DNA from 2 places in the Streptomyces sp. NPDC058373 genome. Region 2 is predicted to be linked to the other one. Evidence: riboswitches for the same ligand, from Rfam matches in the RefSeq annotation. Region 2 holds a riboswitch; the other holds the start of a gene.

Region 1 (4,188 bases), on a different contig from region 2:
ATCACCGGACCGCCGCTCAGCCGCGCCGTCGGCGGGACTGCCACACCGCCGCCGCGCCCAGCACGGCCACGGCGCCGGCTCCGACCAGCAGCCCGGCCGAAGGACCGCCGGGACCGGAGCCGGAATCCGCACCGGATTCCGGCTCCCCGGCCTCGGGCGAGGCCGCCTCCGAGGTCCCCTCGGCGGACGGCTCGCCCGAGCCCGACACCTGCTCGCCGCACCCGGCCTCCGGGTAGCCCACGATGGCGCAGAGCATCGCCGAGGAGTCGTACCGCAGCGGCGGCGCGACGGCGGCCAGCGCGTCGGCGGCGCTCGCCTCCTCGGCCACACTGGCGCAGGCGGTGCGGGGCTTCGGCGGGCGCTCGCCCTCCGGCGCGTCGGCGGCGGTGCCGAAGTCGATGACGAGGGCGACCCGCTTGCGGCCCGCGCGCTCCTCGGTGGCGGCGCAGATCTCCGCGAACCCGGCCTTCGCCCGGGGCGCGGCCGAGTCGTCGGCCTCCGCGCTCACCGCGAACCGGAACCCCTGCACCGAACCGTCGCCGGGCAGGGCCTGGGTCGGGCCCTGGGTGGCGTAGCTCCAGGTGGAGCCCTCGCGCTCCCAGAACGACCAGTACCGGTACCCGGCGGCCTGCGCGGGCGCCGCCACCAGCAGGGCGAGCAGCAGCCCGAGGAGCAGCGCGAACCCCGCCCGCAGGGTGCGGCGGGCGGGGCGGGACGCGGCGGAGCCGGGGGTCACTTGCGGCCGGACTTGTTGCGCAGGCTCAGCATCAGGCCGACACCGGCGCCGACGAGCAGGCCGACGCCGATGATCCACCAGACGCTGAGCTGCGAGCCGTCCTCGTCCGCCGCCTGCTCCTCGCCGCCCTGGGCGTCGGAGCCGCCCTTCCCGTCGGCCTCCGGCTCGGGACCGGTGGCGTTCAGCGCGGCGACCAGGTCGGTGGAGCCGAAGGCGCGCGGGTCGGTGCCGGTGGCGTGTGCGGTCAGCACGAGCTGGGCGTAGGCGGAGGGGCCGGACTGCTTCGCCCAGGCGGGTCCGTTCTTCTTCAGCCAGGCCAGCGGCTTCTTCGCGGCGTCGGTCAGCCCGGCCGCGTACAGCGCGGTCACCGCGTCGGCGGTGTTGCCGATGTCGGGCTGGTCCTCGGCGCCGGGCGTGGTGGAGGTGAGGTGGCCGTCCTTCTCGAGCAGGCCGGCGAGGTGGGCGGCGCCGTTGGCGGCGGCCGTCCGGGCGTCGGCGGGCTTCTCGCAGGCCGGCTGCGCCCCGGTCTTGCCCTTGGTGACGACCAGCGAGGAGCCGAGGCCGCCGAGGACCCCGGCGGCGGTGGCGTCGGCGTTGGCGTTCAGATCGCCGTTCTTCTCCGGCTGGAAGGCGAAGGCACCACCGCCGGCGCACTCCAGGCTGAGGCCGAGCAGCGCGTCCTCGGGCGTCCTGTCCTTCCCGGAGGTGACCGACGCGGCCTTCGTCCCGGTAGCGGCGAGCGCGCCGACCACCAGCGAGGTCGAGTTGGTGTCGGTGTCGTCGCCGGGGGTGTAGCTCCAGCCGCCGTCGTCGTTCTGGACCGACTTCAGCCAGTCGACGGCCTTGCCGACCGCCTTGTCGTGACCGCCGAGCGCGGCGAGCGCCTGCACGGCGGTGGCCGTCTGGTTGGTGTCGACCGGCGTCTTCGCGTCGCAGGCGGCCGACGGGTCGGCGCGGAACGGCGCGAACGAACCGTCCTCGCACTGCTGCCCCATCAGCCAGTCGACGGCCTTCGCCGCGGGCTCCACCCCGGCGGTGTCCTGCGCGAGCAGGGCCAGGGACTGGCGGTAGACGCCGTCGTAGGTCGGGTCGCCGTCGCCGTACAGGCCCGAGGGCACCCGGACGGAGGGGGACGGAGCGGGGGAGTCCTCGGCGACGGCGGCCGGAGCGAAGGCGGCCGACGCCGCCGTCAGTGCGGTCAGCGCGGTGAGCGCCAGGGCGCTGCGACGGACGGTCATGAGTGGTGGGTGCCCTCTCCTGAAGGAAGCCGGGCACGGGCGCGCGAAGGCGCCGGGCTCGGCTCCGTATGCCTCGACGGTGCCGGCCGCCGGAGGGGTCCGGCGGCGCGAGCCGGTCATGAGTCCGGTGAGGCATTCCGGCTGTGCCGGCCCGGATGTCCGGGCGGCTCACGGCTGCGGGTCAGCGCCGGATTCCCACCGGCTTCCCCTCACTCGGTCCTGACGACGACCTGGTCACTGTACCGGTGCGGGGGTGTGGTGGGCCGGGGCCGTTTCCCGGTGGCCGGGAGCCCGGGGCCCGCGCCGTCCGGGTCGTGGTGCGAATCACCTGTTCCGGAGGACCCGAAAGAGCTACCTGCCGGTAGATTCGATGCTTCGTGAACGATCAAGACCGACCGCGCCGAAACTTGTTGCGGATCGGAGTCCCGGCGTAACCTCCCGGGACATTGTGCTGGCAGAAGGGGGCCGGGTAGTGACCGCTGAGGCCATGGAGGCGGACCCCGCACGACAGCAAGCCTCCCCGGAACCGGCCTCGGGCGACCCCCTCGCGGGTGGCGACCGCCCGCTGCGCATCGCCCTCCTCACCTACAAGGGCGACCCCTTCTGCGGCGGCCAGGGCGTCTACGTCCGCCACCTCTCCCGCGAACTGGCCCGGCTCGGCCACCACGTCGAGGTCATCGGCGCCCAGCCCTACCCGGTCCTCGACGAGGGCGTGGAGCTGACCGAACTGGCCAGCCTCGACCTCTACCGCCAGCCCGACCCCTTCCGCACCCCCCGCCGGGGCGAGTACCGCGACTGGGTCGACGCGCTGGAGGTCGCCACCATGTGGACCGGCGGCTTCCCCGAGCCGCTCACCTTCAGCCTCCGCGCCCGCCGCCATCTCGCCGCGCTCGCCGGACGGTTCGACGTCATCCACGACAACCAGACACTCGGTTACGGCCTGCTCGGCGGCGCCCGCGCGCTCGGTGCCCCGCTCGTCACCACCGTCCACCACCCCATCACCGTCGACCGGCAGCTGGAACTGGACGCCGCCGACTCGTTCGTCCGCCGCCTCTCGGTCCGCCGCTGGTACGGCTTCACACGGATGCAGAAACGTGTCGCCCGGAAGCTGCCGTCGGTCCTCACCGTCTCCGGCACCTCCCGCCAGGAGATCGTCGACCACTTCGGCGTGCGGTCCGAGCGGGTCCACGTCGTCCACATCGGCGCCGACACCGACCTCTTCTCGCCCGACCCGTCCGTCGCCGAGGTGCCCGGCCGGATCGTCACCACCTCCAGCGCCGACGTACCCCTCAAGGGCCTCGTCCACCTGGTGGAGGCGCTCGCCAAGCTCCGCACCGAGAACCCCGACGCGCACCTCGTCGTCGTCGGCCGCCCCGCCGAGGACGGCCCCGTCGCGCAGGCCATCGAGCGGTTCGGCCTCACCGGCGCCATCGAGTTCGTCAAGGGCATCAGCGACGCCGAACTGGTCGACCTGATCCGCTCCGCCGAGATCGCGTGCGTCCCCTCCCTCTACGAGGGGTTCTCGCTGCCCGCCGCCGAGGCCATGGCCACCGGCACCCCGCTGGTCGCCACCACCGGCGGCGCCATCCCCGAGGTGGCCGGAGCCGACGGAGACACCTGCCTCGCCGTCCCGCCCGGCGACGCCGGGGCCCTCGCGACCGCCCTCGGCAAGCTCCTCGCCGACCCGGAGCTGCGCCGCCGCCTCGGCACCGCCGGACGCGCCCGGGTCCTCGCCAAGTTCACCTGGCGCCAGGCCGCCCTCGGCACCGTCGCCCACTACCGCCAGGCCATCGCCGGGAGCCCGGGTCGCCCCGCCGCCCCGGCCGCCACCGCCCGACCCGACCGCGAAAGCAGGTCCACGTGCTGACCGTCGACTTCACCCGCTTCCCGCTCGCCGCAGGCGACCGCGTGCTCGATCTGGGCTGCGGCGCGGGGCGCCACGCCTTCGAGTGCTACCGGCGCGGCGCGCAGGTGGTGGCGCTGGACCGCAACGCCGAGGAGATCCGCGAGGTCGCCACCTGGTTCGCGGCGATGAAGGAGGCCGGTGAGGCCCCGGCCGGAGCCACCGCCACCGCGATGGAGGGCGACGCCCTCAACCTGCCCTTCCCCGACGAGTCCTTCGACGTCGTCATCATCTCCGAGGTGATGGAGCACATCCCCGACGACAAGGGCGTCCTCGCCGAGATGGTCCGCGTCCTCAAGCCCGGCGGCCGC
Region 2 (4,188 bases):
GCCAGACCTGGGCCAAGGCCACCGGCGTCGGCCTCGCCGCCGTCACCGTCATCCTCAACTTCATGTGGCTCCCCTACCTCCCCCTCTGGGCCCTCCTCAACATCGCCCTCGGCATCTTCGTCATCTGGGCGCTGTGCACGGAGCGCCCGGACGCGCCGCCTCTGTAGCGGACACGGCTGCCCGCGGGGCGGCCCCCGAACCGAGCGGGACGCGACCGGACCGGGTCGCGTCCCGCTCGCTCGCGCGTGCCTCTTGGGCCGCCGCCCCTCCCTTGACCTCAACCGAAGTTGACGTCCGAGGCTCCTTCGCAGAGGCCGCACCGCCCGACCGAAGGGGACCCGGACACCATGGACACCAGCACCGCTCAGATCGTCCAGTGGCTCGGAGCCCGCGCCCATCCGCTGAACGCCGCTGACACGCAAGCCCCGTCGGGCGACCTGGCGGCCTTCGTCTCGCTCGTACGCGACCGCGGCGCCGAGGTGGTGGCCGTCGGGGTCGCCTGCCGCCAGGGGCGGGAGTTGGCGGTGGTGGCGCATCGCATGGTGCGCGTGCCGGTGGAGGAGGCGGGATTCCGGTCGGTGGCGTCGGAGGGGGACGATCCGGTCGCGGTCGGGATCGACGGGTACGTGCGGACGGGCGAGGGCGGTCCGCGGGCGATGCCCGCCGGGGCGCGGTTGTTCTGGCGGTCCGAGGAGATCCTCGGGCTGGTCGAATGGATGCGGGCGTACAACCTGCGCAACCCCGCCGACCAGGTGCGATTCGCCCGGCCGTCGCCCGGGGGCGAGCGGGGGCCGCGGCTCGCCGGGATGGCCGGGATCGAGCGGGAGCTGGCCGAGGACACCCTCGGATGGTGCCGCCGCAGCGGGGACAAGATCGTCTACTGGGGCGGGCTCGCCCACATGGCGGTGGGCGAGCCGCGGGCGGTGACGCCCCCGTCACCGCCCGAGACGCACCGGAACGCCGGGAGCTTCTTGCGCGAGCGCCTCGGCCCGGCCTACCTCTCCGTCGGGGTGACTTTCAGCCATGGGGCGATCCCGTACGACGTGCCGCCGTCGCCCGAGGGGTACCTCGACGAGGTGTTCGGGCGGGGCGGGCCCGACGCGTACTGGGTGGATGTGAGCGGAGTGGGCGAGGGGAGCGGGGAGCTGCCCGGCGCGGTCGCGGAGTGGCTGGCGGCGCCAGCACGGGTGCGGCTGATCGGGCCCGGGTTCGACCCTCGGGAGAGCGCGGCGCACTACATGGCGGGGCGGTCGCCGGGGGAGTGGTTCGACGGGGTCGTCCACGTCCGCGAGGTCACGGCGGACACGCCCCTCGGGGGCCCCGCGGACCAGGCCGGCCAGGGGGACGAGCGGCGCCCGGTCACGCGGACGGCTCCTCGGTAGGCGGGCCCGTACGTTTCCGGGGCGTACGGGCTCGGGGCGTACGCGTCCTCAGTACGCAGTCGCCGCACTTCTCGGCCGGGACCCGGTAGTAGAGGCAGCAGCTGCGGCGGGTGAAGGCGATGCCGAGCCCCTCCTCGTGGAGGAAGGCGCCGGAGCCGGCGAGGGGCGGGGTGGCGAGGAGGCGTTCGACCAGGGGGACGGATGGGTGCGGGGTGTCCGGGGCCTGGTTCGTCAGGACGCGCAGGGCGCCGACCAGGGCGGAGGCGGAGTTGCCGCGCAGGACCCGGGGGGGAGAGCGCGTAGTGGGCGCGTGCGGTCGCGGCGAGCGGTGCGAGGTGGGTGGTGGTGACGGCCCAGTGCAGGGCGTCGGGGAGCGGCCCGGGCAGGGGGCGGGGGGCGGGGACGCGGAGTTCGAGCGGCCCGCCCGGCGCCCGGTACCACCAGACGCGGGCCGGATCGAGGTCGGGGACCTCCCCGCCGAGCGCGGCGCAGCCGAGCGCGAGCGACCAGAGCCGCGAGGCGATCCCGAGCTGCGCGGTGGAGGCGGCGATCCGGCCCGGCCCGACGCCCATGCGCCGGCCGATCTCCGCGACGTACGGGACGAAGCCGTCCCCGTGCAGTTCGGCGAGTGGCCGGAAACCGCCTTCGGCGGGGTCGGCGCGCGGGGTGGTGTCGGCGGTGAAGTAGGGGCCGACGGCGGTGAGCCGGCCGAGCAGCGGAGTGAGGGTGGCGCTCACCGCGTACGGGCCTGCGGGGTGAGGGGGCAGGGGCGCGGGTGGCTCCGCGCCGGGGTCCAGACGTACGGGCACATGCGTGCCACCGTCCTCTCTCGGGGAGATCCGCCCCGCTGTGCCGAGGTGCGACGGCGTGAGTCTCCTGACTCGGGTTCGACGCTCCCCGGGCCTTCCCGTCCCTGCTCCAACGCCTGGGACCGTGGCCGTCCTTCGGGTCGCTCACCCTTCACAGTGGCGGTACCGTCCCGGATTCCCACCGGGTTCCTCGTCCGCCGTCGCGTGTGCGGGGGGATTCTCGCAGGGCGGCGCTGAGGGGCGCCAGGCCCCCTCAGTCACTTCCGCCCGGTCGTCGCGTCGATGTGGTCGGGGACCTCGCCCGCGTAGTCCCCGGTGGAGAGCGTCCCGGACGGCTCCAGCAGGACCACCTGGGCTCCGGACTCCGTGTGCGGGCGGTGTTCGACGCCCCGGGGGACGGTGAAGAGGGCCCCGGTCCCCAGGGTGACGGTGCGTTCCCCGGCGTCGGGGGCGTCGCGGAGGTCGATGTGGAGGGTGCCGTCCACGACGAGGAAGAGTTCGTCGGTGTCCTGGTGGGCGTGCCAGACGTAGGCGCCCTGGAGCCGGGCGACCTTGACGTCGTAGTCGTTGAGGGTGGTGACGACCCGGGGGCTCCACAGGGCGTCGACCTTGGCCAGCGCCTCGTCCAGGCGGAGCGGGCAGGGGTGCGGGGCGCGGGGCGGGGCAGGGACGTGGGCAGGGGAGGTGTCCATCCGGGCATCCTGCCACCGGGCTGCCGGGCGGGGCCCGAGATCCCGTCACAGGGGCCGTGCGGCGGGCCGGGTGGCCGGCGGCCTCGCCGCCACCCGGGTCTCCCGGCGTCGTGGGTCCCGGGAATGACCGGCCCCGGACAGCAGGATGTCCACGGTGGGGCACCAGCCCCCGCCACACCCGACCGGCCGCCGGGCCCGGCCCCGCCGCCCGGGACGGGCCCGTAGGCGGCCGCGGCCCGTCGGCTCGCGGCCGCCCGAGAAGGAGGAGCGAGACCCATGACCAGCCCCGCCAACACCACCGCCGCCCATGAACTCGGCCTCGGCACCGTCGGCATCTGGAGCGGCGCGCTCCGGATCTCCGACGGGACGGGGCGGGACGGAGCCATCACCGACGCCGTCGAGGAGATCGAGGCGCTCGGCTACGGGACCATCTGGGTCGGCGGCAGTGCGAGCGTCGCCGACGCCGAGGCGGTCCTCGCCGCCACCCACCACCTACGGGTCGCCACCGGCATCCTCTCCATCTGGGACCACCCGGCCGACCGCGTCGCCGAGGAGGCCTGCGACGCCAACCGCGCCAACGAGGACCGCTTCGTCCTCGGGATCGGCGCCAGCCACCAGGTGCTGGCGCCGGATCAGTACGCCAAGCCGTACACGGCGATGAAGGAGTACCTGACCGCGCTGGACGAGGCACCCAACCCGGTCCCGGCCCGACAGCGGGTGCTGGCGGCGCTCGGGCCGAAGATGCTCCAGCTGTCGAAGGAGCGGGCGGCCGGGGCCCATCCGTACCTCGTGACCGAGGACTACGTCGCCGAGGCGCGTGAGGCTCTCGGGGTCGGGCCGCTGCTGGCGCCCGAGCTCAAGGTGGTGCTCGACGACAACCTCGACCGGGCGCGCGAGACCGCCCGGGCCTACCTCCGCTTCTACCTGGAGCTGCCCAACTACACCGACAACCTGCGGCGGGCCGGGTTCGGAGAGGCCGACTTCGAGGACGGGGGGAGTGACGCGCTGCTGGACGCGGTGGTGGCGTACGGCGGTGCCGAGCGGATTCGGGCGCGGGTGGCTGCCTTTCAGAAGGCGGGGGCTGATCATGTGGCGCTCCAGGTGGTCACTCCTGATCCCATGCGGGATCTGCCCATCGCGGAGTGGCGGGCGCTGGCGGCTGCCCTGGAGCTTCCTGGCTCCGCCGGGTGAGGGCGGGGTGGCCTCAAGCGCCGGCCGGGCTGATCGGTGGCTGGGCTCCGCCTGACGGTGCCGGTCACTGATGGCCTCAGGCGCCGGCCGGGCTGGGGGTTGGCTGGGCGCCGC

What was found. A riboswitch is a leader RNA that binds a small molecule or an ion and turns the genes downstream of it on or off. The one in region 2 is predicted to bind cobalamin.
Region 1: linked by a shared signal. The riboswitch ahead of ACFWMZ_RS26090 (prenyltransferase/squalene oxidase repeat-containing protein) and the one ahead of ACFWMZ_RS22575 ((2Fe-2S)-binding protein) in region 2 are both predicted to bind cobalamin.

What each region holds. Positions count from the first base shown of each region.
Region 1 is NZ_JBHXJE010000063.1:19,732-23,919, reverse strand. It holds gene ACFWMZ_RS26100 (CbiQ family ECF transporter T component) at 1-5, opposite strand, end outside; gene ACFWMZ_RS26095 (SCO2322 family protein) at 17-736, opposite strand; gene ACFWMZ_RS26090 (prenyltransferase/squalene oxidase repeat-containing protein) at 733-1,974, opposite strand; cobalamin riboswitch at 2,084-2,222, opposite strand; gene ACFWMZ_RS26085 (glycosyltransferase family 4 protein) at 2,447-3,841, shown strand; gene ACFWMZ_RS26080 (methyltransferase domain-containing protein) at 3,835-4,188, shown strand, end outside.
Region 2 is NZ_JBHXJE010000044.1:38,482-42,669, forward strand. It holds gene ACFWMZ_RS22565 (hypothetical protein) at 1-167, shown strand, start outside; gene ACFWMZ_RS22570 (erythromycin esterase family protein) at 348-1,382, shown strand; gene ACFWMZ_RS22575 ((2Fe-2S)-binding protein) at 1,360-1,839, opposite strand; cobalamin riboswitch at 2,252-2,385, opposite strand; gene ACFWMZ_RS22580 (cupin domain-containing protein) at 2,449-2,883, opposite strand; gene ACFWMZ_RS22585 (TIGR03620 family F420-dependent LLM class oxidoreductase) at 3,160-4,074, shown strand.